4 regions of the Arthrobacter sp. AOP29-A2-19 genome follow, and region 2 is predicted to be linked to each of the others. Evidence: riboswitches for the same ligand, from Rfam matches in the RefSeq annotation. Region 2 holds a riboswitch; each other region holds the start of a gene.
The links. A riboswitch is a leader RNA that binds a small molecule or an ion and turns the genes downstream of it on or off. The one in region 2 is predicted to bind S-adenosylmethionine.
Positions count from the first base shown of each region.

Region 1: another riboswitch for S-adenosylmethionine. It lies ahead of AC3ZJJ_RS17355 (OsmC family protein); the one in region 2 lies ahead of AC3ZJJ_RS11585 (hypothetical protein).
Region 3: another riboswitch for S-adenosylmethionine. It lies ahead of AC3ZJJ_RS14655 (ABC transporter substrate-binding protein); the one in region 2 lies ahead of AC3ZJJ_RS11585 (hypothetical protein).
Region 4: another riboswitch for S-adenosylmethionine. It lies ahead of acs (acetate--CoA ligase); the one in region 2 lies ahead of AC3ZJJ_RS11585 (hypothetical protein).

Region 1 covers NZ_CM176894.1:3,745,319-3,752,750, forward strand. The annotation lists gene AC3ZJJ_RS17335 (GNAT family N-acetyltransferase) at 448-948, shown strand; gene AC3ZJJ_RS17340 (aldo/keto reductase) at 965-1,924, shown strand; gene AC3ZJJ_RS17345 (FHA domain-containing protein) at 1,956-2,849, opposite strand; gene AC3ZJJ_RS17350 (hypothetical protein) at 2,854-3,120, opposite strand; gene AC3ZJJ_RS17355 (OsmC family protein) at 3,299-3,571, opposite strand; SAM riboswitch class IV at 3,875-3,989, opposite strand; gene AC3ZJJ_RS17360 (VOC family protein) at 4,184-4,600, shown strand; gene AC3ZJJ_RS17365 (TetR/AcrR family transcriptional regulator) at 4,676-5,302, shown strand; gene AC3ZJJ_RS17370 (MDR family MFS transporter) at 5,299-6,987, shown strand; gene AC3ZJJ_RS17375 (maleylpyruvate isomerase family mycothiol-dependent enzyme) at 7,071-7,432, shown strand, end outside.
Region 2 covers NZ_CM176894.1:2,508,317-2,515,748, reverse strand. The annotation lists gene pcrA (DNA helicase PcrA) at 1-890, shown strand, start outside; gene sucC (ADP-forming succinate--CoA ligase subunit beta) at 1,077-2,240, shown strand; gene sucD (succinate--CoA ligase subunit alpha) at 2,252-3,172, shown strand; gene AC3ZJJ_RS11585 (hypothetical protein) at 3,663-4,061, opposite strand; SAM riboswitch class IV at 4,074-4,219, opposite strand; gene AC3ZJJ_RS11580 (multicopper oxidase family protein) at 4,275-5,777, opposite strand; gene AC3ZJJ_RS11575 (SHOCT domain-containing protein) at 5,774-6,031, opposite strand; gene AC3ZJJ_RS11570 (DEAD/DEAH box helicase) at 6,251-7,432, opposite strand, start outside.
Region 3 covers NZ_CM176894.1:3,180,268-3,187,699, forward strand. The annotation lists gene AC3ZJJ_RS14635 (acyl-CoA dehydrogenase family protein) at 1-310, opposite strand, end outside; gene nikE (nickel ABC transporter ATP-binding protein NikE) at 339-1,973, opposite strand; gene AC3ZJJ_RS14645 (ABC transporter permease) at 1,989-2,900, opposite strand; gene AC3ZJJ_RS14650 (ABC transporter permease) at 2,933-3,892, opposite strand; gene AC3ZJJ_RS14655 (ABC transporter substrate-binding protein) at 3,899-5,554, opposite strand; SAM riboswitch class I at 5,649-5,739, opposite strand; gene AC3ZJJ_RS14660 (LLM class flavin-dependent oxidoreductase) at 6,013-7,419, opposite strand.
Region 4 covers NZ_CM176894.1:3,192,204-3,199,635, forward strand. The annotation lists gene AC3ZJJ_RS14685 (ABC transporter ATP-binding protein) at 1-499, shown strand, start outside; gene AC3ZJJ_RS14690 (aliphatic sulfonate ABC transporter substrate-binding protein) at 576-1,616, shown strand; gene AC3ZJJ_RS14695 (ABC transporter permease) at 1,613-2,467, shown strand; SAM riboswitch class I at 2,551-2,652, shown strand; gene acs (acetate--CoA ligase) at 2,658-4,679, shown strand; gene AC3ZJJ_RS14705 (hypothetical protein) at 4,688-4,909, opposite strand; gene AC3ZJJ_RS14710 (ArsR/SmtB family transcription factor) at 5,119-6,108, shown strand; gene AC3ZJJ_RS14715 (glycoside hydrolase family 26 protein) at 6,178-7,432, shown strand, end outside.

The sequences.
Region 1 (7,432 bases), 1.2 Mb from region 2:
CGTCTCGCCGACACGACCACGTCCACAAATCTTCCCTGCGGGACGGGCTGCGACCACATCCAATGCCCGCCGATCGGGGCGAGTCTGCTGCGCAGCTCCAAACCGGTCCGCTCGCTAAACGGTTAACCCGCTTCCGGGCCGGGGGAGAGGGAGTACTGAACCTGGAGCGACTCTTGCGTGCCGCTATCGACTCGCCGCACTGTGTGAGGCCCAAGAGGTCCGCGGTCCTTCGGGGCGGGGAGTTTCGGCGACGAATTCGGCGGGTCCAATTTCCGCGCTACCGACCTATCGATGCTTGCGAGCTGGCGAGCCGGCGAGCCGGCGAGCCGTTGGTCGGTCGGTCCCATGCGGTGGAGCCGTCCCGCGACACGCGCCGTGGCCGATGGGTTCGGCTAGCAGCAGGACCACTTCGGACGAGTCCCAGTCCGAGGCGGCTACGCTGGCGCCATGAGCGATCGGGTTGCTTTGCGTGCCGCGCGCCTCGACGATGCGCCGGCCATTCGGAAGATCCAGGAAGCCTGCGGCCGGTCCGGGGCTTCCGACGGCGAATGGCCGCTGCGGGCGATCGGTAGCGCCGACGTGTGCGTCGTTGTGGCGGAGGTCGGCGGCAACGTCGTCGGCTGGCGCAAGACCCACCTGTGGGGCCACGCCTCCGGCACCGCCCCAGCCGGACACTACCTGGGTGGCGTGGGGGTGCTGCCGGAACGGCGGCGCATGGGCGTCGGTTCGGCGTTGACCGACGCCCGGCTGGAGTGGATCTGGCTCCGTTCGCCCCGCGCCTGGTACGTCGTGAACGCCTCGAACACTGCGTCCCTCCGGATGCACGCGCGCTGGAGCTTCCGCGAGGTGGCGCGCGCGCCGTGTTTCCACTCGGTCGGGTTCGCGGGCGGCGACGGGATCCTCCTGCGCGCGGACCGCCCCGGCGTCGTACGCTGTGAGTCCGCCTAGCCGAAGGAGCACCCGCATGACCAACGCCGGATCCCGCCTGATCTTTGGATGCATGGGACTTGGCGGCGCGTGGGGCGCCGGCCCGCTCGAGGCCACGGATGTGGCGGAGGCGCACCGCGCCGTCGACGCGGCGCTGGAAGCCGGAATCGTGGTGTTCGACCACGCGGACATCTACCGCAACGGCAAGTCCGAGGAGGTGTTCGGCCGCGTGCTCGCGGCCCGGTCCGGGCTTCGGGACCGGTTGCGGCTCCAGACGAAGTGCGGAATCGTCCTGCCGGCGGGCGAGCGCCCCGGGCGCTACGACTCCTCGGCGGCGACCATAGTGGCCCGCGTGGAGGACAGCCTGCGGCGGCTGGGGACGGACCATGTCGAGACGCTGCTGATCCACAGGCCGGATCCGTTGGCGACGCCCGAGGAAATCGCGGGCGCCTACGCGGGCCTCAAGGCGGCCGGCAAGGTGCTCCGACTCGGCGTCTCCAACATGTCGGCGGAGCAGATGGGCGCCCTGCAGGCCGCGCTCGACGAGCCGCTGGCCGTGAACCAGCTGGAGATGAGCCTGCATCGTCGTGGCTGGCTGGAGGCCGGGATTCTGGTGAACCATCCCGAGGGGGCGGACGTCTCCTTCCCGCGGGGCGCGCTGGAGTACTGCGCGGCGAACGGGGTGGAGCTCCAGGCGTGGGGCTCGTTGGCGCGGGGACGCTATACCGGCCGCCCGGCGGGCGACGCCGACGAAATGCCCGCCGACGCCGCGGCCGCCCGGCTGGTGGCGGAGACTGCGGTGCGGTTGGGCGTCTCGCGGGAGTCGGTGGTCCTCGGCTGGCTGATGCGCCACCCCGCGGGAATCCGCCCCGTCGTCGGCACGTCCAACCCCGAGCGCATCGCGGCCTGCGCCGGGGCCGAGCGCGTGGCGCAGACGATGACGGGCGACGAATGGTATTCGTTGTGGGTCGCGGCGCGCGGGCGGCCCCTGCCCTGATGGACTCGACAGGGGCCGCCCGCGGCCGCGGTTAGTGCTTCCTCGGGTCTCCCAGGCCGTACGTCGCGTCGCGCTCGATGGCTCCCTTCCGAGAATCGAATTGCGGTCGCTGGTAGGCCAGCTCGCCGCCCTGGCGCCCGCCGTAGGGTCGGCCATGGTCCGCGTATTCCTCGCGCACGTAGACCAGACGCCAGTCCCCGATGGACATCCGCGCGCCCGTCCGGAGCGTGTAGGAGGCCTCGGCGCTCAGGTTGGCGCTGCCGCCGACCGGGCCCTGGGCGGTGAGAACGTACTCGTCGTCGTCGGTGTGCGTAACGGTCGCGTGGGCGGGCAGCAGGCCGGGGAGCGCGAGGTCCGCCTCCGGCCCGGCCCCGATGACGGTGGTTTCTCCCGTGAGGTCGAAGACGGCCGCGGGTCGGCCGTCCCACGTCTCGCTGTCCCGCACGAACAGCAGGCGGGGCCTCCCGCCACCGCGTGTGTAGTGCGTTGTGGTCGGGCGCATGCGGTAGCGGCGCTGGAACGTCGGGGAGAGCGGAAACGGTGTACCGGGAGGCACCAGGCTGGGCGCGGCATTTCCTTTCCCGCCCCGCAACAATGATGCCCACGCGCTGACCTGGCCAGGCTTGATGTGGGCGGAACGGGTCACCAGGCGCTGCGCCGCCGAGGCCTTGACCGCGCCAAAGCTCACGATGGTGCCCTCGGGGGATGCCAGCGACACGCTGACGCCGTGCTCGTTGAGGGACTTGGCGAATTCCCGGATCGCATCCATGCCCGCGCGGGGCCCGACGCGGAAGAGGTCGGCGTTGTCTGCCCTGACGACGACCTCCGTGCCCGCCGCCGTGATGGTTCCGTTGATCGTGCTCTCCGCGCCGTCCGAACCGCCGGGGTCGCTGACCGAGAACGCGATGTCTATGTCCAGGCGCACGGCGTCATCGCTGTCCGCGCAGGGGATCGGAACCCGAGGCCTCGTTGTCGCTGGTGGTGACGCGCAGGGTGCCGTCGAACTTCCACGTGGCCCGCGGGGCGTCCGGTCCGATGTCCCGGGGGACCTCGACCGTCATGTCGACGAGCGTGTAGTTGACCGCCGCGCCGCGCCCGGTCAGGTAGGACCAGAGTTGCTGGCCGAGATCGGACCAGTCGCTGATTTGGGGGGTGTCCGTGGTGTGTGTGGGGGTCGCTTCTTGGCTCACGGTGATCTCCTGTTCAGGGGCCGCACGGTGGCGGCCGAGGTCGGCGGCCGCCTTCGTGACCGAGGACCGGCGGTGTGCCGACTACCCCGGCCGTGGCCGTGGTCCAACACTAGTTAAAATGCCGCAACAGTGATAGGGGTCACGCGCCGGTCGTCGGGCGCGCGACCCCTGGCCCGTGGCGGGGCTAGTTGGCGGTGACCTCGATGTCCACCGGGGTGGCATTGGCGAAGAGGTCCAGGACGGGGCAGCGCTCGTCGACCGTCCGGCGAAGCTCCTCGTAGCGCTCCTGCGTCTCCGGGCCGGTGATCCGGACGTGCAGGCGGACGGCCGCGAAGCCCGGCCTCACGGAAGAATCGGCGCCGAAGAGCCCCTGGACGTCGAGGTCGCCCGCCGCGTAGATCGTGATGTCGTCGACCCTGATGCCCAGCTGGTGGGCGTACAGGCGGTACACGACCACCTGGCAGGAGGCCAGGGCGCCCAGCGCATACTCGACCGGGCTGGCGGCAGCGTTGTCTCCGGCGAGGCCGGCCGGCTCGTCGACGACGAATTCGTGGCCGCCGGTGCTGACGCGCGTGGCAACCGCGCCCTCCCCCGACCCCTGCGCCGTGTACGTCAGGCGGGCGTTTTCCGCCCCCTCGGCGATCTTGCCGGATCAGAAGGCGCCGGCGTCGTCGAGGCGGGCGGCCCGGACGGTGGAGAGTTCCTGCACGGGTGTGTTGGTCATGGTCGTTCCTTCGTGTGGTGGCGCATGCCAAGCACGTCGCCATACTTACGCCGCCCGGGCGGGCCGGCGTCGAATCCTCACCTGGGGCACCCCGCTACAGCAGGAGGGTTGCCGTCCAACCGGCCAGGGCCTTGGGTTGGAACTCTTGATTCTTCGGCGAGTCTTCCCTGCGTGGCCGGGTTCGCTCAAGGGTCCGCTTCACGTGACGCAACACTGCCGCTTTCGGCACGACGGCGCCCGCCCTCGCCTCAGCGGGTCTTCGGGAGCAGAATGGGATCCGTCAGCCGGAGGGGGCACGCGGAGGCCCGGAGTCCGGACCAGCGAGCACCAAGGAGCACGGCAACCATGGCGACCCAACTCAACCCCTACCTCGGCTTCAAGGACAACGCGCGGCAGGCGCTCGAGTTCTACCACGACGTCTTTGGCGGCGAACTGACCCTGAACACCTTTGGGGACTTCCAGGCCAGCGAAGACCCGGCGGAGAAGGACAAGATCATGCACGGCCAGGTCGCCGGCGCCAACGGACTGACCCTGATGGGTTCCGACACGCCCAACTCCATGGAGTACTCGGAGCCGCAGGGCTTCTCGGTGTCGCTCAGCGGCAGCGACGAGGCGGAGTTGCGGGGATATTGGGACAAGCTGGCCGCGGGCGGCGCCGTCCTCCAGCCGCTGGAGGCGGCGCCGTGGGGAGACAGCTTCGGCATGTGCACGGACAAGTTCGGGATCGGCTGGATGGTCAACATCGCCGGAAACGCGGGCTAGGGGGTCGGGCCCGACCCGGACGGGCTTCAAAGTCTGCACTTGTGCAATTATTGCGCTAGTGCATAAAATGTACTCATGCAAGAAATTTCCTTGAGCCTGCGCGAGCGAAACCGCATGGAAACCTGGAGCGCGGTGCACGAGGCCGCGGCCGGCCTGACGTTGGAAGCCGGGCTGGCCGCGGTGACCGTCGACGCCATTTCGGCCCGGGCGGGGGTGTCCAAGCGGACCTTCTTCAACTACTTCCCGTCGAAGGAGGACGCGATCATCGGAGTTCGCGCACCCACGATCCCCGAGGACCTGCTGCGCGCGTTCCGCGAGAGCGGCGACGATCTCCTGACCCGCACCGTGCGCCTGCTCGCCGAGACCCTGCGCGTCTCCGCGGTTGCGGACGTCTCGATCGAGCGGCGCCGACAGCTGATCCGCGCACACCCCGAACTCCGCTCGCGCATCCTGCAGCACATCACGGCGGTCGAGCAGCTCGTTGACACGGTCCTGAGCGAACGGCTGGGCGACGCCGACTCCGTCGCGCCCATCGCGCAGCTGCCGGACCGCGACGGCTCACCGCGGGCACTGCTGATGTTGGCCGGCACCATCACCCGTTTCGCTTTTTCGCAGAATCCCGGTTCGACCGTCGACGAGCTCGGCGACAACATCGAATCGGCCATCCAGACTTTCCGAGAGGTCGTCAAAACCACCCTATGAAAACCACAGAGATCGAAACCCGCGAGGTCGCCGGGCAGCAGGAGAAGAACGGCCTGGTGCTGCTCTTCGGGGCACTGATGGTCACCATGCTGCTCGCCTCGCTGAACCAGACCATGCTTTCCGCGGCCCTGCCGACCATCGTCGGCGAGCTCAATGGCGTCGAGCACATGGCTTGGGTCATCACCGCCTTTATCCTCGCGTCCACCGTTATGATGCCGGTGTACGGCAAGCTGGGCGACCTCTTCGGGCGCAAGCCGCTGCTGGTCTTCGCCATCGTTGTGTTCATGGTCGGTTCCGTCATCGGCGCACTGGCCGACGCGATGAACACCCTCATCGTCGCGCGGGTCATCCAGGGCCTCGGCGGCGGCGGGCTGATGATCCTCTCCCAGGCGACCATCGCCGACGTCGTCCCGGCCCGCGACCGCGGGAAGTACATGGGCATCATGGGTGGCGTCTTCGCGTTCTCGTCGGTCGCCGGGCCGCTCATCGGCGGCGGCCTCACCGAGGGCCCCGGCTGGCGCTGGACCTTCTGGCTCAACGTCCCCCTGGCCATCGTCGCCGTCCTGGCCACGATCTTCCTACTGCGGGTCCCCAGGAAGCGCGCCGCCGTCCGTCCCAAGATCGACTACGCCGGCATGATGTTGATGGCCGTCGCCACCACGGCGATCGTCCTCGTCGGGACCTGGGGAGGGGCGACCTACGCCTGGAACTCCCCGGAAATCCTCGGCCTGCTGGTAGTGGCGATCGTCGCCGCCGTCGTCTTTGTGGTGGTCGAGTCCAAGGTCTCGGAACCCGTGATGCCGCTGATGCTCTTCAGGGACCGGAACTTCAACCTCACCACCGTCGCGGCACTGGTGACCGGCGTCGCCATGTTCGGCGCGATCGGCTACATGCCCACGTACCTGCAGATGGTTACGGGGTACGGCGCCACGGAGGCGGGCCTCCTCATGATCCCGATGATGGGCGGCCTGCTGGTGACCTCAGTCCTCATCGGACGCCAGGTCTCGAAGACGGGCAGGTACAAGAAGGTGATGATCGCGGGCACCGTGGTGGTCGCGCTCGGCCTCTTCCTGCTCTCCACCATCCACGCGGACGCGCCCGTCTACCTGATCTGCGTCTACCTCGCCGTGATGGGCGTTGGCTTGGGCGCCTCCATGCAGATGCTCACGCTCGTGGCGCAGAACTCCTTCCCCCTTCGGTTCGTCGGGACGGCCACCGCCGGCCAGAACTACTTCCGCCAGGTCGGCGCGACACTCGGCTCCGCCGTCGTCGGCTCGCTGTTTGCCACGCGGCTCAAGGACCTCATCGTCGAGCGCATGCCCGCCGGCGCCGGATCGGACGTGGGCACCAACCCGCTCACCCCACAGATGGTGTCCGGCCTGCCGGCGCCGCTCCGCACGCTGATCGTCGAGTCCTACAACGAGGCGCTTGTCCCGCTGTTCCTCTGGATGGTTCCGCTGACGCTCGTCGCCACCGTTGTGCTGCTTTTTGTGATCGAGAAGCCGCTCGCCACGAAGATCGAGCGTGACATCCCCGCCGAATCGCTCGCCGAGGGGCAGCTGGCCCCCATGGCCGGCGCGTCTGCCGCCACCGACACGGCCACCGACTCCGCCGGCGCGCGGTCGGCGGCCAACGGCGGGTCCCGGCCCGCCCGCCACCGTCAGTCGGGCGACAACGCCCGGTAGCGATGGTCGGGGCGCGCGGCCGGTTTCCTTGACAGGCAGGGGCGCGCCCGCGACGCTGGTCGGGGCGGCGACTAGGGGGTCTGATGAGCGGGATTTGGACGGTGGTTCACGCCGAGCGCGAGGCGCTGGCGCGGGACCTCGAAGCCTTGCCGCCGGGACTGTGGGAGACGCCGTCGCTGTGCCCCGGATGGAGCGTCCACGACGTCCTGGCGCACCTCGTCGACGACGCCAAGACCACGCGGCTGGGATTCGTCCGGCACTTCGCCGCGGCGGGATTCGACTTCGACCGGTGCAACGCCGCCGGCGTCACGCGCGAACGGGCGGACGACCCGCGCCGCACGCTCGCTGGGTTTCGTGCGGCGAGCGGCCGGACGACCAGCGCCCCGGCTCCGCTGGCGACGCGTTTGGTCGAAGCGTTTGTCCATGGCGAGGACATCCGCCGTCC
Region 2 (7,432 bases):
AGGCGGTGCTGGAGCAGACCGGCTACCTGGAAATGCTGCGCAAGTCGGACGACCCGCAGGACGAGTCGCGCGTGGAGAACCTCGCGGAACTCGTCGCCGTCGTCCGCGACTACGAGCGCGACAATCCGGAGGGCACGCTCGGTGACTTCCTGGAGCAGGTCTCGCTCGTCGCGGACGCCGACTCGATTCCTGACGCGCCCACCGACGAGGAGGGGGCGGCGATGGCGCGCCAGGAGGGTGTGGTCACGTTGATGACGCTCCACACCGCGAAGGGCCTCGAGTTCCCGGTTGTGTTCCTCACCGGAATGGAGCACGGCATCTTCCCGCACCAGCGGTCCATGACGGACCCCAAGGAGCTCGCAGAGGAGCGCCGGCTCGCCTACGTGGGCCTGACCCGGGCGCGGCGGCGGCTGTATGTCACACGCGCGGAGTACCGGAGCCTGTGGGGCCAGTCGCAATACAACCCCGCCAGCCAGTTCCTCGAGGAGATCCCCGCCGGACTGCTCGACTGGAAGCGGGAGGGTGTGGTCCGCACACCGCTGGGAGGCTTCGGGGGCTCCCTCCGCAAGGACTTCGCGACGAGCCGCTACGACGCCGGATCGCACTGGGGGGCGGGCGGCGGAGGCCGGCAGGCGGCCGGGCGCCGGACCGGCGACGCCGAGGGCGCGTCCCTGCGCACGGTCCCGACAGCGCGCGCCGCCGGGCGGGTGCAGCCGCAGAAGGAGGTGGTTGCCCTGTCCGTGGGGGACAAGGTCAGCCACTCCGCGTTTGGCGACGGGATCGTCCTGGCGCTCGAGGGGGCGGGGGACAAGACCGTGGCCAAGGTGAAGTTCGGGGGCGACGAGAAGCGGCTCCTGCTGCGCTACGCGCCCCTCACGAAGACCGCCTGAGCACCCGCTTTTCCATAGCGCGAAACGTGAACCGTCTACAACTTGTAGAACTGTGCGCTTCCTCACGAAAGGGTTAGTCTGAACGGGGCGTCTTGCGCCCAGGGACTAAAGTTCCACTTGGACCGCGGGCCAGACGTGCCGCGCTCCAAGCCAGAAACGACTTCGACGTAGAAGGACACCAAGCCCGTGGACCTGTATGAATACCAGGCGCGCGATTTGTTTGAGGCTCACGGAGTACCCGTGCTTGCCGGCATCGTTGCGTACACACCCGAAGAAGCCAAGGCCGCTGCCGAGAAGATCGGCGGCGTAGTCGTCGTCAAGGCGCAGGTGAAGGTGGGAGGCCGCGGAAAGGCCGGCGGCGTCAAGGTCGCGAAGAACGCCGACGAGGCCTTCCAGTACGCCACCGACATCCTCGGCATGGACATCAAGGGCCACACCGTCAACAAGGTCATGATCGCCCAGGGCGCAGACATCGCCGAGGAGTACTACTTCTCCGTGCTGCTGGACCGCGCGAACCGCAACTACCTTGCCATGTGCTCCGTCGAGGGCGGCATGGAGATCGAAGAGCTGGCAGTCGAGCGCCCCGAGGCCCTCGCGAAGGTCGCCGTCGATCCCGCCGTCGGAATCGACCAGGCCAAGGCCGACGAGATCGTCGACGCCGCCGGGTTCGCCCCCGAACTGCGCGAGAAGGTCGCAGCGGCCATCGTCAAGCTCTGGGACGTCTTCGTCAAGGAGGACGCGACCCTGGTCGAGGTCAACCCGCTGGTCAAGACCGGCGCCGGCGAGATCGTCGCCCTCGACGGCAAGGTCTCCATCGACGAGAACGCCGCGTTCCGCCAGGCCGGCCACGCCGATCTTGAGGACAAGGACGCCACCGATCCGCTCGAGGCCAAGGCCAAGGAGCTGGACCTGAACTACGTCAAGCTCGACGGCCAGGTCGGCATCATTGGCAACGGCGCCGGACTCGTGATGTCCACGCTGGACGTCGTCGCCTACGCCGGCGAGAACCACGGCAACGTCAAGCCCGCCAACTTCCTGGACATCGGCGGCGGAGCCTCTGCAGAGGTCATGGCCGCGGGCCTCGACGTCATCCTCAACGACGCGCAGGTCAAGAGCGTGTTCGTCAACGTCTTTGGCGGCATCACCGCGTGCGACGCCGTCGCCAACGGCATCGTGAAGGCCCTGGAGATCCTGGGCGCGAAGGCCACCAAGCCGCTCGTTGTCCGTCTCGACGGCAACAACGTCGACGAGGGGCGCCGCATCTTGGCGCAGGCCAACCACCCGCTGGTCACCCTGGCGACCACCATGGACGAAGGCGCCGACAAGGCCGCCGAACTGGCGAACAAGTAAGGGATCAGAGAATGTCTATCTTCCTTAACAAGGATTCCAAGGTCATCGTCCAGGGCATCACCGGCGGCGAGGGCTCCAAGCACACCGCCCGCATGCTGCACGCCGGCACCCAGATTGTCGGTGGCGTGAACGCCCGCAAGGCCGGCACCACGGTCACCCACGGCAACAAGGAGATCAAGGTCTTCGGCGCCGTCTCCGAGGCCATGGCCGAGACCGGCGCCGACGTGTCCATCGTCTTCGTTCCGCCGGCCTTCACCAAGGACGCCGTCGTCGAGGCCATCGAGGCCGGCATCGGGCTCGTCGTGGTCATCACCGAAGGTGTGCCCGTGCAGGACGCGGCCGAGTTCTGGGCCCTGGCCCAGTCCAAGGTCGACGCCGACGGCAAGCAGGTCACCCGGATCATCGGCCCGAACTGCCCCGGCATCATCACTCCGGGCGAGTCGCTGGTCGGCATCACCCCGGCGAACATCACGGGCAAGGGCGGTGTCGGCCTGGTCTCCAAGTCCGGCACGCTGACCTACCAGATGATGTACGAGCTCCGCGACCTCGGCTTCTCCACCGCCATCGGCATCGGCGGCGACCCGATCATCGGCACCACCCACATCGACGCCCTTGCGGCGTTCGAAGCGGACCCGGACACCAAGGCGATCGTGATGATCGGCGAAATCGGCGGCGACGCCGAGGAGCGCGCGGCCGAATTCATCAAGAACAACGTCACCAAGCCGGTCGTCGGCTACGTGGCGGGCTTCACCGCTCCCGAAGGCAAGACCATGGGCCACGCGGGCGCCATCGTCTCCGGCTCCTCGGGCACGGCGCAGGCCAAGAAGGAGGCCCTCGAGGCCGCGGGCGTCAAGGTCGGCAAGACCCCGTCCGAGACCGCGCACCTGTTGCGCGAGGTCTACCCGGAGCACGAGCCCGACTCGAGCCTCTAGGCCCCACGGTCCGAACGGACCCACCACGACGCCGGCCCGCACCATCCCTCGGATGGCGCGGGCCGGCGTCGCTTTTGGTCCTCTTGCGCGACGTTTTGTCCGGTCGTCGCCCGAGGTTCGCTATTTCGGTTCGGCCACGTTCCAGCCGCACTAACAGGGCGCCTTCCGCGCCGTCCGCCCGGACCAGCTACGTGCCGTTCCCGCCGGAGTCTCGCTCAAGGAGGCCGGACTGGCCGAACCGTACGGCGTGGCGCTGCACGCGGCGGCCCGGGCCGGGCACGTGTCCAGCCGGAGCGTCCTGGCCAACGGGTGCGGACGCATCGGGGCGCCCGCCGGCGCCGCGCGGGTGGTCACCTCCGACCTGTCCGACACCGCGCTGGACATCGCGCGCCGGACGGGGGCGGTCGAGACGCTGAACCCGTCCCGTGGCGACGCCCTGCCGCTGGACGTGGACGTGGCCATCGAGGCTTCCGCGGCGCCGGGCCCCGGGTTAGCCGCAGGCGGCGGCCGGCTGCCGGGCCAGCGTGAAGAAGCTGGTGCCCGCACGCTCGAACGCGCCGGGGACAAGGACCCGGCCGAGGCCCGGGCTCCACTCCACGGCGACGCCGGGCGGGGTGGCGGCCTCGGGGACTGCGGCCAGCAGCGCCTCGAAATCGGCGGTGGCCAGGATCCATTCGACGCTGCCGCTGCCGACCCGGACCAGGCCGCGGTCCGGGCAGAGCCGGAGCGTGGCGCCGATCCAGTCGTTCGCGAAGCGCGGTTCGGTGTGGGAGGCGAGACGGCGGACCGGGCCGCCCGCCAGCGAGTGCGACGTGCCGCGGGGCCCGTGGGCCACGGCGGACAACTGGCGCTGGGGATGCGGGGACTCGGGCTGCTGCAGCGGGGCCATGGCGGGCCTTTCGGATTGTCCTTGCCCGCGGCGGCTGCCGTGGGCCGCTTCGTCATCCGAACCACCCGCCGAACAATCCGGGACGCGGACCACTCGGGTCCCGTCCCACGTGGGGTTGGTGCATGGCCAGTCGGAGCTTGGCGCCATGTCTCGTGAAGCTGACAAGAGCCTAGCGCGAAAAGCGGCGCCCCGTCCCGCCACCGTAAAGCTGCGTCACGTGCCGTCGCTTCCCGTCGCTTCCCGGACGGCCTGCACCGTGCCCATCATTCCCAAGTCCTCGTGGTCGAGGATGTGGCAGTGGAAGACCGAGCGGCCGGGGAAGTCGTCGAAGGCGATCAGGACGGTGACCGCACCGTTCGCCGGAACGTTGACTACGTCCTTCCACAGCGGGTCAGCATGGTCCCCGTCCGCATCGCGGAGCACCTGCATGGGCCACACGTGCAGGTGCAGGGGGTGGTCCATGGGACTGCTGTTGACCAGCGTCCATTCCTCCACGGTGCCCACGGACACCGTCTGGTCGGTACGCCCGGGGTCGAACTGCTTGCCGTCGATCAGGAAGGCCATGTGGGCGTCGTCCGCGCCGCCACCCATTCCGAAGCCCATGCCGCCCATCCCCATCGAAAGCTCCACGCGGCGCCTCCTGGCCAGCGGCTGCGCCCGAAGGTCGCGCTGGCGGACGGTCGGCGGGGCGGCAAAACCGGAAGCGGCCGCGTCGCCGGGCACGCCGACGGAGAACAGCTCGGCCGGGCGACTTCCGACCGGGTCGTTGCCGCCCATCATGGCACCCATGGTGCCCCGCGCGTGGCCCGCGGTCCGCAGCGTGGCGCCGCCCGGCCCGACGGTCGCCAATAGGTCCGCCCGGTTGCCGGGCGCCAGCAGCAAGTCGTCCGCCGGGCTCGGCGCCGGCAGCCGGTGGCCGTCGAGCGCCAAGACCTGCATCCGGCCGCCGTCCAGTCGCAGGCGCAGGTATCGCGCAGGACACGCGTTGACGACGCGCCACAGCTCCCGGTCCCCGGCGGCCGCGGACGCGGCGGGCCGGAACTGGCCGTTGACCAGGACGATCGCGCCCTCACGTCCGGTCATGCGCTCGGCCGGCGACGGGTCCCGGAGCCTCCCGCCGGGGCCGAGCGAGACGTCCGAGACGATCAGCACGCGGTCCCGGGTGACGGGGACATCCTCCACGTCGGCCAGGACCACGATGGCGCCGTAGAGGCCGGCCGCGAGCTGGGCGGCGGCGCGTCCGTGGTGGTGGGGGTGGTACCAGAACGTGCCGGCGGAATGGTTGCGCGGGAGGGTATGGGAGTAGTCGAAGGAACCGCCGGGCGGGATGCTGACGAACGGGTTGTCGCCGTGGCCGGCAGGGGAGACGTGCAGGCCGTGCACGTGCAGGTTGGTGGGCTCCTGGAGCCGGTTGGCCACGTTGATCCGGAGGCTGTCCCCCGGCCGCACGCGCAGTGTGGGCCCGGGGAGGGTCCCGTTGAACAGCCACATCGACGCGGTCCGGCCGCCGATGGCGGTCCGCGAGGGACCGGCCTCGAGCCTGACGTCCAACAGCCCGTCTGCGCCTTCCAGGGCCGGCGGCTCGATCAGGGCGGCGCCGGCTTCGGCGTCGGTGCCGTCCCCGCCGGCGAGCAGCAACCCGCCTCCGCCGACGACCACGGCGCCCGTCCCGGTCAGGGCCAGGACAAGCGCCTGGCGGCGGCTGACCGGCTTCAACGATCCGCCTCGCGCAGAGTGCGCAAACGCTCCTGGTACTCCTCGGTGGTCAGCTCGCCGCGGGCGTAGCGTTCGCGGAGGATCTCGAGCGGGCGTTTCGCCGCCTCGCCCGGGCCGGCCCCATGCCGGGTGGACATGCCGCCGCCGAGCAGGCGGACGAGCAGCACGATCAGGATGGCCAGGCCGACGAGCAGCAGGATCCAGAAGACCCACATCCAGCCCGTCATCCAGAAGCCGTTGCTGTAGTTCATCATCCCGGGCGCCTCCCTGCGCAAGCACGGGCCATCCTTTTCCCCGCCCTTGGGCGGGGCGCCGTCTCCGATCGGCGGCCATGGCCGGACACTGCTAGGATCCCACCCGGGCGCACGAAAGACACTGCCTGCGGGCACCGAAGTGTGGCCCGCGGGCACCCGTTCGTGGCGCGGACCCGGACCCGCGCCGGGGAGCCGCGTTCCCTGGGCGCCGTGCCGCCGCTAGTCCTTGAGCAGGTCGCGGATGTCCTGGGCCGTCATCGCCGAACCGAAGCCCTCGCCGTCGTCCATGACCGATGAGATCAGCTGCCGCTTGGCGTCCTGCAGCGCCACGACCTTCTCCTCGATCGTGTCCTTGGCGACCATCCGGTAGACCATGACGTTGCGGGTCTGGCCGATGCGGTGCGCTCGGTCAACGGCCTGCGACTCGGCGGCCGGGTTCCACCACGGATCCAGCAGGAAGCAATAGTCGGCCTCCGTCAGGTTCAGCCCGAACCCACCCGCCTTCAGCGAGATCAGGAACACCGGCGACTTGCCGGACTTGAACTCGTTGATGACGTCCGCGCGGTTGCGGGTGGAGCCGTCCAGGTACGCGTACTCGACGTTCTCCTCCGCCAGACGCGTGGCGGCCTTCTTCAGGAACGAGGTGAACTGGCTGAACACGAGCGCCCGGTGTCCCTCGGCGAGAACGTCCTCCAGCTGCTCGAACAGGACGTCCAGCTTGGCCGACGGCACCCCCGCGTACTCAGCGTCCACCAGGGAGGCGTCCAAAGAGAGCATCCGCAGGGTGGTCAGCGACTGGAAGATCGTGAACCGGTTCTTGTCCATGTCCTCGACCAGGCGCAGGATCTTCTGCCGTTCCCGCTGCAGGTGGGTGTCGTAGATCTTCCGGTGCCTGGGCGCCAGCTCCACGTGCAGGACCTGCTCCTGCTTCGGCGGGAGATCGGTGACGACGGCGGACTTGGTGCGGCGGAGCATAAACGGCCGGATCCGCCTCCGGAGCCTGGCCAGCGGCTCGTCCAGCCCCTGTTTCTCGATGGGGCGCTGGTACTGCTCCGCGTAGCGCAGCCCGGAGGGGAAGAGGCCGGGGGAGACGATCGCGAAGATCGACCACAGCTCCATCAGGTTGTTCTCCATGGGTGTGCCCGTGATGGCCAGCTTGAAGCGGGCGTTCAGGTCGCGGGCGGCGTGGTGCGCCTTGGTGGCCTTGTTCTTTACGAACTGGGCCTCGTCGAGGATCAGCCCGGCCCATGCGACCGAGTGGTAGGCGTCGGCGTCCAGGCGGAACAGCGTGTAGGAGGTGACCACCACGTCGAATTCATCCGCCAGCGACGCGAGCGACCGCGGCGCGCGCGCCTGGGTGTCGGCGACGATCGCGACCTTGAGGTCCGGCGCGAAGCGCGC
Region 3 (7,432 bases), 670 kb from region 2:
GGGCGATGGTCTCGCCGAAGGAGAAGTGGCTCCGCAGCAGGTGCGACACGTTGGAGTCGGCCTCGGCGAGCTCGATCAGCAGGCGGAAGAGGTGCTCGTGGCTGATTTCCTCGCCTCCGTGGGCGGCCGGGACGCGCAGGCTGGTGAAACCGGCGTCCTTCAGCCAGCGGACCTGCTCGTGGGGAAGCGTCCGCGTTGCCTCCCGCTCCAAGGTGCCCGCGGCGATCCGCTGGAACACGGGACGGAAGCGCGCGGAGAGCCGCGCGTAGCTGGCTTCGGTGGACTGGCGTTGCTGGAGGCTGGTGGCCATGGGGGTTCCTTCGCTTCGGGGGCGGTGGCTAGAGGGCGGCGAGTTCGCGCAGCCGGTGGCCGGGGTTGGCGTCGAGCAGCAGCGACGTGTAGTCGCTCTGCGGATCGGCGAACACCCGTGCCGTCGGGCCGGTTTCGAGCAGCTTGCCGCGGCGCATGACCCCGACGTCGTGGGAGATGCGCTCAACGACGTGGAGGTCGTGGGAGATGAACAGGTAGGACAGGCCCAGGCGGGTCTGGAGGTCCTCGAGCAGGGCGAGGATCTGCGCCTGCGTGAGCACGTCGAGGGCGGACAGCGCCTCGTCCAGGACCAGGGTGCGCGCGCCCAGCGCGAGCGCCCTGGCGATGGCGACGCGCTGGCGCTGCCCGCCCGAGAGCTCCCTGGCGCGCAGGGGCGCCAGCCGGGTGGGCAGTCCGACCTGGTCGAGCAGCTCCGCCACCTTCGCCCGGCGTTCGGACCTCGTGCCCACCCGGTAGCTGTTCAGCGGTTCGGCGACCAGGTCGGCGACCGACAGGCGCGGGTCCAGCGCGGAGTCGGGGTTCTGGTAGACCAGCTGCAGGCCGCGCCAGAGCTCGCGCTTGCCTGCGCCGCGGAGCCCGGTGGCGTCGCGGCCTCCGATGTGCACCGTGCCCTCGGTCGGATCAAGCAGGCGCATGATCATCCGTGCGGTGGTGGACTTGCCGGATCCGGACTCGCCGACCAGCGCGAAGGTGGTTCCCGGCCGCACGGCGAACGAGACGTCGTCGACGGCCCGGTGTTCGGAGCCGCCGCGGCCGAACACCTTGGCCAGCCCGGAAACCTCGATCGCCGGTGCGGGCGCGTCCTCCGCGGAGGGCGCCGACCTCTCGGCCGGCTCGGTCGGGGCGGCCTCGGCGAGCAGGCGGACGGTGTATTCGTCCTCCGGCCGGGTGAGGATGTCCAATACCGGGCGGTCCTCGCGGATCTTCCCGTGCCGCATGACCACAATCCGGTCCGCCAGATCGGTGGCGACGGCGAGATCGTGCGTGACAAAGATGACCGCGGTGCCGCGCTCGCGGGCAAGCCGCGTGAAGACGTCCAGCACGGTGCGCTGCACCGTGACGTCCAGCGCCGACGTCGGCTCGTCTGCGATCAGGAGCTTGGGATTGAGGCTGAAGGCGATCGCAATCAGCACGCGCTGCTTGAGTCCCCCGGAGAGCTCGTGCGGGTACTGGCCCAGCCTCTCGGCGGGGCGGTCGATCCCGACGGTCTCGAACAGCCGAACCACCTCCTCGCGCAGTTCGGCGCGCGAACGCTTGCGTCCCTCGGGGTGGAGGCGGAACACCTCGGCCACCTGCGAGCCGATGGTCTGCACCGGGTCCAGGGACGCGCCGGGGTCCTGCGGGACCATGCCGATGCGCTTGCCGCGGACGCGTTCCAGTTGCTTCTCCGACAGGGAGAGCAGATCGGTCCCGGCGAAGTCGATGGATCCGTCGAGGTGGGCGGTGGCGGGCAGAAGGCCGATGATCGCCTTGGACAGGGTGCTCTTGCCGGAACCCGACTCGCCGACAAGCGCGACGATTTCCCCCGGCAGGAGCGTCAGGTCCAGGCCGTCCCCGGCCAGCACGGAGTCCTCGCCGGATCCGTAGCGGATGCTCAGCCCGCGCACGCTCAGCAGCGCGCCGGTCGTTGGTGTGGTGCTCATGGTGTGCCTACGTCCCTAGAAGCGGAAGATTTTTTGCAGCTGGCGGCCCAGTCCCGCCAGCAGGATGACGGCCACGACGATCACCAGGCCCGGGAGGCTGGTCAGCCACCAGGCCGTGGCCAGGTACTGCCTGCCCTCGGCGATCAGCAGGCCCCACTCGGGGGTGGGAGGGGGCGAGCCGAAGCCGAGGAAGCCGAGGCCGGAGATGGCCAGGATCGCGGCTCCCAGGTCCACCGCCAGGAGCGCCAGCACGGGTCCGCAGGCGTTGGGCAGGATGTGCTTGAACACGACCGACGCGTACGAGCCCCCGTTGAGGAACGCCGCCTCGACGTAGTCCAGATTGCGCACGCGCAACACCTCCGAACGGACCACGCGCGCGAACGACGCGATCGAGGCGATCCCCACGCCGATGCCGAGCGAGATCGGTCCGGGCGCGAACGCCGTGACGATGATCAGCGAGATGAGGAACCCCGGGACCGCCAACAGCACGTCGACCAGCCGCATGGTGGCGGCGTCGGCGAAGCGTCCCGCGGTGGCGGCCAGCAGGCCGATCCCGGTCCCCACGACCAGGCCGATCAGCACGGCCAGCCCGGCCGTCAGCAGCGTCTGCGAGGTGCCGTGCACCACGCGCGAGTACACGTCGCGCCCAAGGTGGTCCGTGCCGAACCAGTGCGCGGCACCCGGTGCCTGGAACTTGTCCGCCGGGACGCCCGTGACGGGATCGAGTCCGGTGAAGATTCCCGGGAAGAGGGCCCACCCGAGCACCAGCACCAGCGGCGCGGCGGTCAGCCACAGGGCGGGCGAACGCAGGGGACCGCTTCGCCGCCGGGTGGGCGGTGCCACCGTCTGGCCGACTCCGGACGCCGGGACGTCGGGCTGGACCGCCAGGGCGGCGACCGGGGCTATGGTGTCTGGCTTGATGCTCATGGATTCGCTCCGTTGCTTTTGGGCGCTGCTTCTCAGGCGGCCAGCGCGCGGGGCGCACCGTGGGCACTGCTCTTCAGGATCCGTGGATCCAGGAGCGGGTACAGGAGGTCGACGACGAGGTTCACGCCGACGAAGGCGGAGGCGGTCAGCAGCACCAGCCCCTGGACAAGGGGCACGTCCTGCGCCGTGACGGCCTGGAGCACCACCTGGCCTAGGCCCGCCCGCGCGAACACGGTCTCCGTGATCACGGAACCGGCAAGCAGCGTTCCCACGGTGATGCCGCTGATCGTCATGGCGGGGGCCGCCGCGTTTTTCAGCGCATGCCGGTAGAAGATCCACGCGGGCGAGGCGCCCTTGGCCCGCAGCACGTCGATGAACGGCTGCGCGTAGACGGCGTCGAGGCTCTTGAGCAGGACCTGCGCAATCGGCGCGGACACGTGCACCGCGAGCACAAGCACGGGCACGGCGAGCGAGGCGAAGGAGCCGTCCGGGAACAGCGACATCACGCCCAGTTGGATGGCAAGGACCTGCAGCAGCACCAGGCCGAGCCAGAACACCGGGACCGCCGCGAACAGCGGAGGCAGGTTCAGGATCGCCCGTTTGAGCCACGTTGCCCGCGCCAGCGTGGCGGCCGCGGCCAGCGCGACCGCCAGCACCACGGCCACCACGAAGGCGCTGCCGGCGAGGGCCAGGGTGGAGCCGATGACCGAGCCGATGCGCTCGGAGACCGGTTGCCCGGAGGCCAGCGAGTAGCCGACGTTCCCGCGCAGTATGTCGGCCAGCTGGCCGACATACTGCACCAGGAGTGGCTGGTCGTAACCGTACTGGGCCTTCATGGCGGCGATGGTCGCCGGATCGGCCGCCGCATCGGCGGACAGGAAGATCGTCACCGGGTCGTTGGGCAGCAGCTGCACCGCCAGGAAGACCAGCGTATAGGCGAGCCAGACGACCAACAGTGCCTGTCCGACCCGTCGCGCGATGTAGGCGGCCACGGCGGACTACTCTCCGGTCTTCCAGGCGCCCTGGAAGATCGGCGCGGTCCCGGACGTGAACTCGACGTTCGCATTGGTCGCGCCGCCGTAGACCTGCACCTCGTCCCACAGGACCAGTGAGAGCGCCTTGTCGACGACCAGCTCGCGCTGTTCCTCGCCGACCAGCTCCAGGTGCCCGGCCTCGGTCGTGGCGGCGCGCTCCTCGGCGAAGAGCGCGTTGAGCTCCTTGTCCGCATTGAGCGTCTGCGTGTTCGTCTCCGGACCGAAGACGGGTCCCAGGCCGCCGTAGGCGAACTGCCGGGTGCCGAAGAACTCGATGTTGGGGTCGATCATCGCGGTCGTCAGGAACGTGTTGTCGGCCGCCCGGTTGACCAGCTTGACACCGATCTGCCGCCACTGCTGCTCGATCAGCTCGAACGCCGGCTTGATGACGACCGAGTTGTTGGACGACGTGATGGTGACCTGTAGCTTCTCCCCGTCCTTCTCGCGGATGCCGTCGGCGCCCACGGTCCACCCGGCCTCGTCGAGCAGCTTCTTGGAGTTCTCTGGGTCGTAGGCCAGGTCCGCGGACAGGTCGACGAACCCGGGGGCGGCGTGGTTGAGGACGGACCCGGCGATCTCGTAGCTGTCGGAGAGCACGGTGTCCTTGATCGACTGGCGGTCGATGCCCGTCTGCAGGGCCTGCCTGACCCGCACGTCCTCGAGCTTGCCGCTGCCGATGCGCACGGCGGCCATGTTGGCGGTCAGGTCGATGCCCTTGGCGGGCAGCACCTGGGCGCCGCCGGCGGACAGTGCCGCCTCGTCCGCGGGCTGCAGGCCGCGGACCAGGTCGACCTGGCCGGACTGCACGGCGCCGGCGCGGTGGGCGACCTCGGGCAGGTACTTCACGACCAGTTTGTCCAGGTACGCGGCACCCTGGTTCTCGGCCGTCTCCGGCGCCCAGGCGTAGTCGGCGCGCTTGGCGAAGACCACTTCCTCGTCGGTCTTCTCCGACTCGAATACGAACGGGCCGGAGCCCACGATCTTCGCGATGGCGGACTGCCCGGCGTTGTCGAGCTCCAGCGTGGCCGGGGAGACCAGGCCGGCGGTGACCGAGGAGGTGGCCCGGAGGAAGTTCGCGTCGGGAGTCTTCAGCGTGACCTTGACCTGGTTGTCGCCGACGACCTCGGCCGACTTGTAGGCCGAGAAGTCGACGTTCGGCTGGACCTGGGCGGATTCGATGCCCAGGCCGAGCGCGTCCAGGTTGGCCTTGACGGCCTTCGCGTCCAGCGGCGTCCCGTCGGAGAAGGTGACGCCGTCCCGGATGGTGAACGTGAACTCGGTCTGCGCCTCGTTGGCCTCGAATTCGCTGGCGATCCAGCCCACGAGCTTGCCCTGCTCGGCGTCGAAGTACGTCAGCCGGTCCAGGACGCTGTTGAGCACGTTGGCCTTCTCGTAGAAGCGGGCCGCCTGGGTCTGCCAGTTGTTGATCGGGGTCACCTCCGCGTAGGTGAAGGTCCCGCCCTGCACCGGTTCCCCCGCGGGGGCCGACGACGGCGTGGTGGCCGCGCCGGAGCCGCAGGCCGCGAGGCCCAGGGAGGCGGCGGTCAGGAGGGCGGCGAGGGCGGAGGCGCGGCGAACGGTGCGGCGCCCGGACTGGGTCTTGCGAGGTGTGGGTTCCATCGTGGATCCTCCCGGTCGGTACCGAGGAACGCTGGGTCCACAGGGCATCGCCGTCGGCTGTCGCCGGCGGTCGCGAACCTGGGGAGCTTGGCAATCTCCATCGGTCCTGGCATGAGCACCGGCCCCGTGCGGGGTGGTTGCTGCGGCGTCAACGAGCCAGGTCTCTTAGCCGCTCTGGATGGTGAGTCGACCGCGGGGGGGTACCGCGGGCTTGATTCAAGTGTGTTGCAGGATCTTCGATGCGACCAAGCATTACGCCGTGTGGATGAAACAAATGGACACACTGGGCGTCACAGGGGTCATATTCGTTCGCCACGGCGTCATATGACACAACGTTACGCACGCCGCGCCGTCGCGCCTTGCCATACGCTCGGCAGTGCCGCATCCTGACCCGCCGCGGGCCTGACACGCCTCCGGCCCGGATCCGACGGCGGATCCGGGCCGGTTTGTGACGGGCGCTAGCGGACTACGGCGGACGCGGAGACCCGATAGCCGGCCGCGCGGTGCGTGTCGGCGACCCTGTCGCCGCGGCCGAAAAGCTTGTTGCGTAGCGTCCCAGGCGCGTAGCCGGTGGGATACGCGCCGAGCTTCTGGAGCTCCGGCACCACGTGCTCCACCACGTCCTCGAACGTTCCGGGGGTGATGGCGTAGGCCAGGTTGAAACCGTCCACGTCGGTCTCGTCCACCCATTCGACGAGCTTTGCGGCGACGTCCTCACCCGAGCCGACCGTGATCGGCCCGAACCCGCCGACGCCGACCCACTCGGCGAGCTGGCGGATGGTCCAGGGCCTGCCCGTGTCGCCTGAGGCCCGCTTGAACGTCTCCACCGAGGACTTGATGGCGTTGGACTGGACGTTCTCTCCGATGACGTCGTCCGGCCCGTAGGTGGACAGGTCCACGCCCATCCAGCCGGAGATCAGCGCCAGCGCGCCGTCGATGTCCGCGTAGGACTTGTACTCCGCGAACTTCGCCTCGGCCGCCGCCGTGTCCTCGGCCGTGACGATGGTCTGCATGGCGTAGATGCGCACGTCGTACCGGTCCCTCCCGGCGGCCTCGACGGCGTCGCGGATCCTGGCGACGGTCTCCTTCAGCTGCTCGCGGGTAGGGCACGTGACGAAGATGGCCTCGGCGTTCTCCGAGCCGAAGCGCAGGCCGCGCGGCGACGTTCCGGCCCGGAAGACGACGGGCGTGCGCTGCGGGCTCGGCTCGGTGATGGCGATGCCGGGGACCTTGAAGTACTTCCCCTCGTGGCCGATTTCGTGGACCTTCGCCGGGTCGGTGAAGACACCGCTGTCGACGTCGGCGACCACCGCGTCGTCCTCCCACGAGCCCTCGAGCAGCTTGTAGACAACCTCGAGGTACTCGTCGGCGTGGTCGTACCGCTCGGAGTGCGGAAGCTGGTCCTCCTGGCCCATGTTCCGCACGGCGGAGGGCAGGTAGCCGGTGACGACATTCCAGCCGATCCGCCCGCGGGTCAGGTGGTCCAGGGTCGCCAGCCGGCGGGCGAACGGGTAGGGGTGCTCGTAGGCCGTGCTCGCGGTGACGCCGAATCCGAGGTTCTCGGTGACCAGCGCCATGGCGGAGACCAGCATCATGGGATCGTTCACCGGGACCTGGGTTCCGGCCCTCAGCGTGGTCTCGTTGGAGCCCCCGAAGACGTCGTAGGTGCCGAGGACGTCGGCGATGAAGATGCCGTCGAACAGGCCCCTCTCCAGCGTCTTGGCCAGCTCGGTCCAGTAGGTCAGCTCCTTGTACCGCGCCGACTGGTCGGCAGGGTGGCGCCATAGTCCGGGCGACTGGTGCCCCACGCAGTTCATGTCGAATGCGTTGAAGCGGATCTGGCGTCGTGACGGGACGGCGGGCATGGTTCTCCTAGCG
Region 4 (7,432 bases), 680 kb from region 2:
GCAATCGGTCCGGCGGAACGTCGCCCTCGGCCTGCCCCGCGGGACGCCCAAGGCGGAGGCCGCGGAACGCGTCGCGGAACTGCTGGACCTCGTCGAGCTCTCGCACTACTCCGACCACCGGCCGCGCGAAATCTCCGGCGGCATGGCGCAGCGGGCGTCGCTGGCCCGCGCCCTGGCCCGGCGGCCGGGCGTCCTGCTGCTGGACGAGCCGTTCGGCGCCCTGGACGCGCTGACCAGGCTCAAGATGCAGGACCTGCTGCTGGACATCCACCACGCCCACCCCTCCACCGTGCTGTTGGTGACGCACGACGTCGACGAGGCGCTCCAGCTCGCGGACCGGGTCGTCGTCCTAGGCAGCGTTCCCGGAATCCAGGGGGCGGGCATCACGCAGGTCCTCGAGGTCCCCGGCGAGCGCCCCCGGGACCGCGCCTCCGCCGAACTGGCCCGCCTGCGCTCCTCACTGCTGGAGAGCCTCGGCGTCGACTCCCACCGCCGCTAGAGCCCCACGCCTCGTCCCCGAACATCCCGCCGACGCCGACGCGCGCCCCCGGCGGCCCCACCAGATTGGACACACCATGATCCGCACCACCCTGTCCCCCGTCTCCCGCCGCCGCTTCCTGGGCCTCGGCGCGGCCGGCGCCGCCGCCGCCCTCCTGACCGCCTGCGCCGGCGAGGGCTCCGGCTCCGAGGCGGGGGGAGCCGCCGAGACCCTGAACATCGACTTCGCGACCTACAACCCGCTCAGCCTGGTCATCAAGGAGAAGGGCTGGCTCGAGGCGACCCTCAAGGACCGGGGCGTCACCGTGAACTGGGTCCAGTCGGCCGGGTCCAACAAGGCCAACGAGGCGCTCCGGGCGGACGCCATCCAGGTGGGTTCAACCGCCGGTTCGGCCGCGCTGCTGGCCCGCTCCAACGGTTCGCCGATCAAGGTCATCAGCCTCTACTCGCGGCCGGAGTGGGCGGCGCTAGTGGTGCCCAAGGGTTCTTCGATCAAGTCCGTCGCAGACCTGAAGGGCAAGCAGGTCGCCGCCACCAAGGGCACGGATCCATACTTCTTCCTGGTGCAGTCACTGGAGGAGGCCGGGCTGTCCATCAACGACGTCACGGTCCAAAACCTCCAGCACGCCGACGGCCGCGCCGCCCTCGAAAACGGATCCGTGGACGCCTGGAGCGGACTGGACCCGATCATGGCCGGCGCCGAGCAGGCCGGCGCCACGCTGCTCTACCGGAACCTGGCCTTCAACACCTACGGCTTCCTCAACGCCACGGAGAGCTTCATCGCGGAGTCCCCCGACCTGGCGCAGACGGTCGTCGACGCGTATGAGAAGGCCCGCGCCTGGGCGGCGGAAAACCCGGAGGAGACCGCCACGATCCTCGCCGGCGTCGCGTCCCTGGACCAGGAGGTCGCCGACAAGGTGATCCTCGAACGCTCCAACCTCGACGTCGACGGCGTGCCGGGCGCGGCACAGACGAAGGTCCTGGCGACCGTCGGCCCGATCTTCGTCGAGACCGGAGACGTCACGGACCAGGGCAAGATCGACGAGGCCGTGGCCAGCATCGTCGACGACACGTTCGCGAAGAAGGCCGACGCCTCCACCATCAAGGACGCCGCGTGACGGTCGGCCCCAACACCAGCACGGTCGCCGAGGAGGCGATCGCCCGCGGCGGCGCCCCGGGCCCGGCCCGGTCGGTGCCGGCCGGACGGCGGCCCCGCGCGGCCACCGCGCGCCGGGTGGCGATCGGGGCCGTTGTGCCGCTCGCGCTGCTGGCGCTGTGGCAGACGGCCAGCACTCTCGGCTGGGTGTCGGCGGTGGCGCTTCCCCCGCCGGGTTCGGTCCTGGCCGCCGGCGCGGAGCTCTTCGAGCGCGGCGAACTGACCCGGCACATCGGGATCTCACTGCAGCGCGTGCTGTTGGGCTTCGCCGTCGGCGCCGTCCTCGGGCTTGCGCTCGGCTCGCTCGTGGGCCTGTCCAAGTGGGCGGACTCCCTGCTCGGGCCCACCATCGGCGCGTTTCGCGCCGTTCCTTCCCTCGCGTGGGTCCCGCTGCTGATCCTGTGGATGAAGATCGGCGAGGACTCCAAGGTGACGCTGATCGTCATCGGCGCGTTCTTCCCGATCTTCACCACGGTCTATCTGGCGCTACGGCACGTGGACAAGAACCTGGTGGAGGCCGCGCGGGCCTTCGGCGTGAACGGACTGCGGCTGTTGACCACCGTCCAGCTGCCCGCCGTGGTGCCGGCGATCTTCTCCGGACTCCGGCTGGCGTTGGCCCAGGCGTGGCTGTTCCTGGTCGCCGCCGAACTGATCGCGTCCTCCATGGGGCTGGGGTTCTTGCTGACCGACTCGCAAAACAACGGCCGCACCGACCGCCTGCTGCTGGCGATCATCCTGCTCGCGGTGATCGGCAAGACCACGGACGCGTTGCTGGGGATCGTCGAGCGCTGGGCCGTGCGCCGCTGGGCCTAGCCCCGCACGGCCCGGGGGCGAATGTTGCGTTTTGCGCGCGCCCGGTTTGCGGCCGGTGCGCCCCGGGGCCTTTAGTTGTAGTGAAACCATCCCGAGCGGCCGAGAGATCTGGCTCGACGACGCCGCAGCAACCACCGGGCAGCCAACGCTGCCGCGGACGGTGCTACCGCCAGGACCGATGGAGCTGATGATGACCGTCCTGAACGACGCCGCACACCCCGCCCACGCCGCCTCCCGCACAGCGGACGAGGCCGCCGAGCACGACTGGAGCGAGGCCGAGCGCCTGGCCTTCTGGGAGGTCGCCGCGGGCCGCCTCGAGTGGGCCGCGCCTTGGCACACCACCCACTCCTCGACCCCGGTGGACGTCGCCGCCCGGCGCGGCCCCGAGCTGCGCTGGTTCGACGGCGGCAAGCTCAACGCCGCCGTCAACTGCGCCGACCGCCACGTGGCGGCCGGCCGCGGGGACAAGGTTGCGCTGCACTTCGAGGGGGAGCCGGGAGACACGCGCACCGTCACGTACCGCGAACTCACGGCCCTGGTCTCGCAGGCGGCCAACGCGCTGACCGAGCTTGGTGTCGGCAAGGGCGACCGCGTCGTCGTCTACCTGCCGGTGCTGGTGGAGACCGTCGTGATCACGCTGGCGTGCGCGCGCATCGGCGCCATCCATTCGCTGGTCTTCGGCGGCTTCTCCGCGGAGGCGCTGAAGTTCCGCGTCGAGGACACCCGCGCGAAGCTACTGGTCACCACGGACGGTCAGTTCCGCCGCGGCACCGCGGTGCCCGTGAAGGCGCAGGCCGACGAGGCGGCGTCCGGGGACAACGCGATCGAGCACGTGTTGGTCATCAACCGCACCGGCCACACGGATGTCGACTGGGTCCAGGGGCGCGACGTGTGGTGGCACGACGTCGTCGACACGCAGTCCACCAAGCACGTGGCCGAGTCATTCGACGCCGAGACCCCGCTGTTCATCATGTACACCTCCGGGACCACAGGGCAGCCGAAGGGCCTCGTCCACACGACGGGCGGGTACCTCACGCAGGCGTCGTGGAGCCACGAGTTCCTGTTCTCCCACCCGGACCCCGCGGAGCGCGGGAACGACGTCCACTGGTGCACGGCCGACCTCGCCTGGGTCACCGCACACACGTACGAGATCTACGGGCCGCTCTCCAACGGAGTCACCCAGGTCATCTACGAGGGTGTGCCCAACGCCCCGCACCCCGCCCGGCACTTCGAGATCATCCAGCGGTACGGCGTCACCAGCTACTACACGGCGCCCACGCTGGTGCGGTCGCTGATGGGCTGGTTCCCGGAAGGCGTTCCCGCCGGCTACGACCTCTCCTCCATCCGCCTTGCCGGGACGGTCGGGGAGGCCGTCAACCCGGAGGCCTGGCGATGGCTGCGCGCGCAGGTGGGCCGAGACTCCCTGGTGCCGGGGGACCCCGGCGCTGGCCTGCCCATGGTGGACACCTGGTGGCAGTCGGAGACCGGCGCCACCGTGCTGTCGCCGCGCCAGGGGGACCCGGCGTTCAAGCCGGGTTGCGCGACGCGCGCCCTCCCCGGGTTGGCCACGGACATCGTGGACGACGCCGGGGCCCGGGTTCCGGCGAACACGCAGGGCAACATCGTGGTCACCAAAACGGGGCCGTCTATGGCCCGCACGGTGTGGGGCAACCCGGAGCGCTACTTCACGTCGTATTGGCAGAAGTACGCCGCGCAAGGCTGGTTCCTGGCCGGGGACGGCGCCCGGTTCGACGACGACGGCGACACCTGGATCCTGGGCCGCACCGACGACGTCATCAACATCTCGGGCCACCGGCTGTCCACCATCGAGATCGAGTCCGCGCTGGTCTCTCACGCCGCCGTCGTCGAGGCGGGGGTCTGCCCCACGTACGACGCCAAGACCGGCCACGCCGCGACGGCCTTTGTGGTCCCGCATGACGCCTCCCTCATCGGGGGCACCCTGGCGGACGCGCCCGAGGACGTGAGGGCGGCGATGGTCGCCGCCCTCCGGTCCCACGTCTCCACGCAGATCGGGCCGATCGCCAAGCCGCGGGACGTGGTGTTCGTGCCGGACGTGCCCAAGACGCGCTCGGGCAAGATCATGCGCCGCCTGCTGACGCAGCTCTTCGAGGGCAGCGCGCTCGGCGACACCACGAGCCTGCAGAACGAGCCGTGCATCGCCCGGATCAAGGAGATCTGCGACGCCCGGTAGCCGGGGCGCTAGCCCCGCCCCCCGGACTGCGCGTAGAACATCTGCCGGGCCTCCTCGCGGCGCCGGTCGAACTCCGCGTCCATGGCGACGCCTTCGCGCCACGAGTTGCGGATCCGGCGGACCAGCGGCTGCCCGAAGGCCCGGAGCGCGGCGGCCACGCCGGCGGCGGAACGGCCGATGCTTTGGTTAATGGAATGGGTGAATGCTGGGGTGCTGGTGTGGGTTGTCATGCATCCAGAGTGGCCCCGGCGGCGCCGGCCCACCACGATTTGGTGTGGGCCGAATCCGGGAATAAACCGCGCCGATCCGTCGACGGAATCGCGCCGATTTTCGCCGGGTCGAGGGGCCGCGCGAGCCGGGGATGATTGCCCGTCGAACGCAACGATTCGGGTCTGGCCGAATCCTCGCGCATCCCCGTGTGGCGGCCTACCCTGATTCCATGCACATCACGCTCACCAGCGAGGACCTCACGAAGATTCGCTTCGAGGCCTCGCCGATGTGGGAGACCGTGACCAGCCTGCGCACCCTTCAGGTCGGCACCCCGATCCACCGCCCGTGGATCGAATCCGCCAAGCGCGGCATCGCCGCCTCGACCGATCCGCGCAAGGCGGCCCACCTGCGACTGCTGACCACGGTGGTCCGCCCGACGGGCTTTATGGCCGACGGATTGACCCCAACACCGAGGCATCAGGATTCGTTCGAGGAGATGCTCGCCGCGGTGGCCGCCGTGCCGGCCGAGGTGTGGCGCAGCGACCTGGTCTATCTCGAGCAACAGCGCCCGGAGGGCCCCGTCAGGGAGACGCTCGACGAGCTGTCCGCGGACATCGAGGGCGGCATCGCCCGCATCGTCGAGGCACTGCGCTGGTACTGGGGCACCGCCGTCGAACCCTGGTGGCCGCGCCTGCGCGCCGTGCTGCTGGCGGACATAGACAGCCGCCTCGCCGAGATTGCCCGCAACGGGATTGTGGAGGTGTTCCGTTCGCTGCATCCGAGCGTCCTGCCGACGCCGACCGGGCTGGAGATCGTCCGCGGTTGCGACCAGGTGGTCCCGCCGGAGCCCGGGCAGGGCCTGATCCTGATCCCGAACGCGTTCATCTGGCCCAACACCAGGGTGCTGAACGCCCGGCCGTTCGTTCCCACCATCACCTACGCCCCGCGGGGCGTGGGCCGACTGTGGGAATCGACGCGCGAGGCCGCCGCCAGTCCGGTTGCGCAGCTGCTCGGGCGCACGCGCGCCCAGATCCTCGCTCAGCTCGACGTTCCGATGACCACCACCCAGCTGGCCTGCGCCCTGGACCTGGCCGCCGGAACGGTCAACGGCCACCTGAAGGTGATGGCCGCCGGCGGCCTCGCCTCGTCCCTGCGCGCCGGGCGGGAAGTCTTTTACCGGCGGGCCGAGGTCGGCGAGGCGCTGATCGCCCGCGTCTGAGCCCTGCGGCCGGGGTACGCTTTCACCCATCGGGGGCATGCCCTTTGAGTGAGCGACCGGGGGGTCCGCGTGAAACAGGCACTACAACTGATGGCCATTGCCGCCGTGGCAATGATGGCTCTACTCGCGGCAGTGGTTCCGGCGGCGAACGCCGCGACTGCGGGCATCAAGCTGAGCACCAGTTCAGGTCCGGCGGGCACCTCGGTAACGGTGACCGGAACCGGCTTCCCCAAGAAGGCCAAGGGCACGGTCACGGCGGGTGGCAACACGGTGGGTTTCACGTCCAGCGGCTCCGGATGGTTCAGCGTGCCCGTTGTCGTCCCAGAGACAGCCGACGCCGTTCTGTCCGTTCGGGCCAAGGTCAATGCCACGGAAGCGGCCCTCCCCTTCACCCTCACCTACAGCTCCCCCTCGGCCGACGGGGAATTGCCCACGCCGGCTCCCGCACCTCCCGCTACGGTCCCCGCCATCAGTTCCGCCAACCTTCGGTTCGGGGTGGGAACGCCGGGCGGCCCGGCCGCCTCCGCCGAGCTGGACGCGGTGGCCTCCATGGTGGGCGAGGCGCCCTCGATCGTCCTTTCCTACAAGGACTTCAACCAGCCTCCACCCCTGGCCGAACTCGACGCCGTCCGGGCGCGTGGCGCCGTCACGCTGCTCACGTGGGAGCCGTGGGCGTGGGGCGGCGGGACAGCGCAGCCCGCCTACGCGCTGGACCGGATCGCGGCCGGCGACTTCGATGCCTACCTCAGGCAATGGGGCTCCGCCCTCGCCGGGTGGGGAAGCCCCGTGCTCCTGCGCTTCGGCCACGAGATGAACGGCAACTGGTACCCCTGGGCGGAAGGCGTGAACGGCAACGGACCCGGGGACTACGCGACCGCGTGGCGGCACGTGCACGACGTCTTGGCCTCCACGGGCGCGACCAACGTTTCCTGGGTTTGGAACCCCAACATCCCGTACTACGGATCCACGCCCCTGGGATCCCTCTATCCCGGCGCCGACTATGTGGATGCGGTGGCGCTCGACGGCTACAACTGGGGGACGTCCGCCAGCTGGAGCACGTGGACCGCGCCGTCCGCCCTATTCGGCGAGGGCCTGTCCCAGCTCCGGGGGCTTGCCCCGGGCAAGCAGATCCTGATCGCGGAGACGTCCTCCGCCGAGCAGGGCGGCTCCAAGGCCGACTGGAACACCCGGCTGGTCGCGTACCTGGCGGCGCAGCCGGACGTCACCGGGCTGGTGTGGTTCCACCTCAACAAGGAGACGGACTGGCGTATCGACAGCAGCGCCTCCTCCTCCGGCGCGCTCGCCGCGGCCTTGGCGGCCCGCA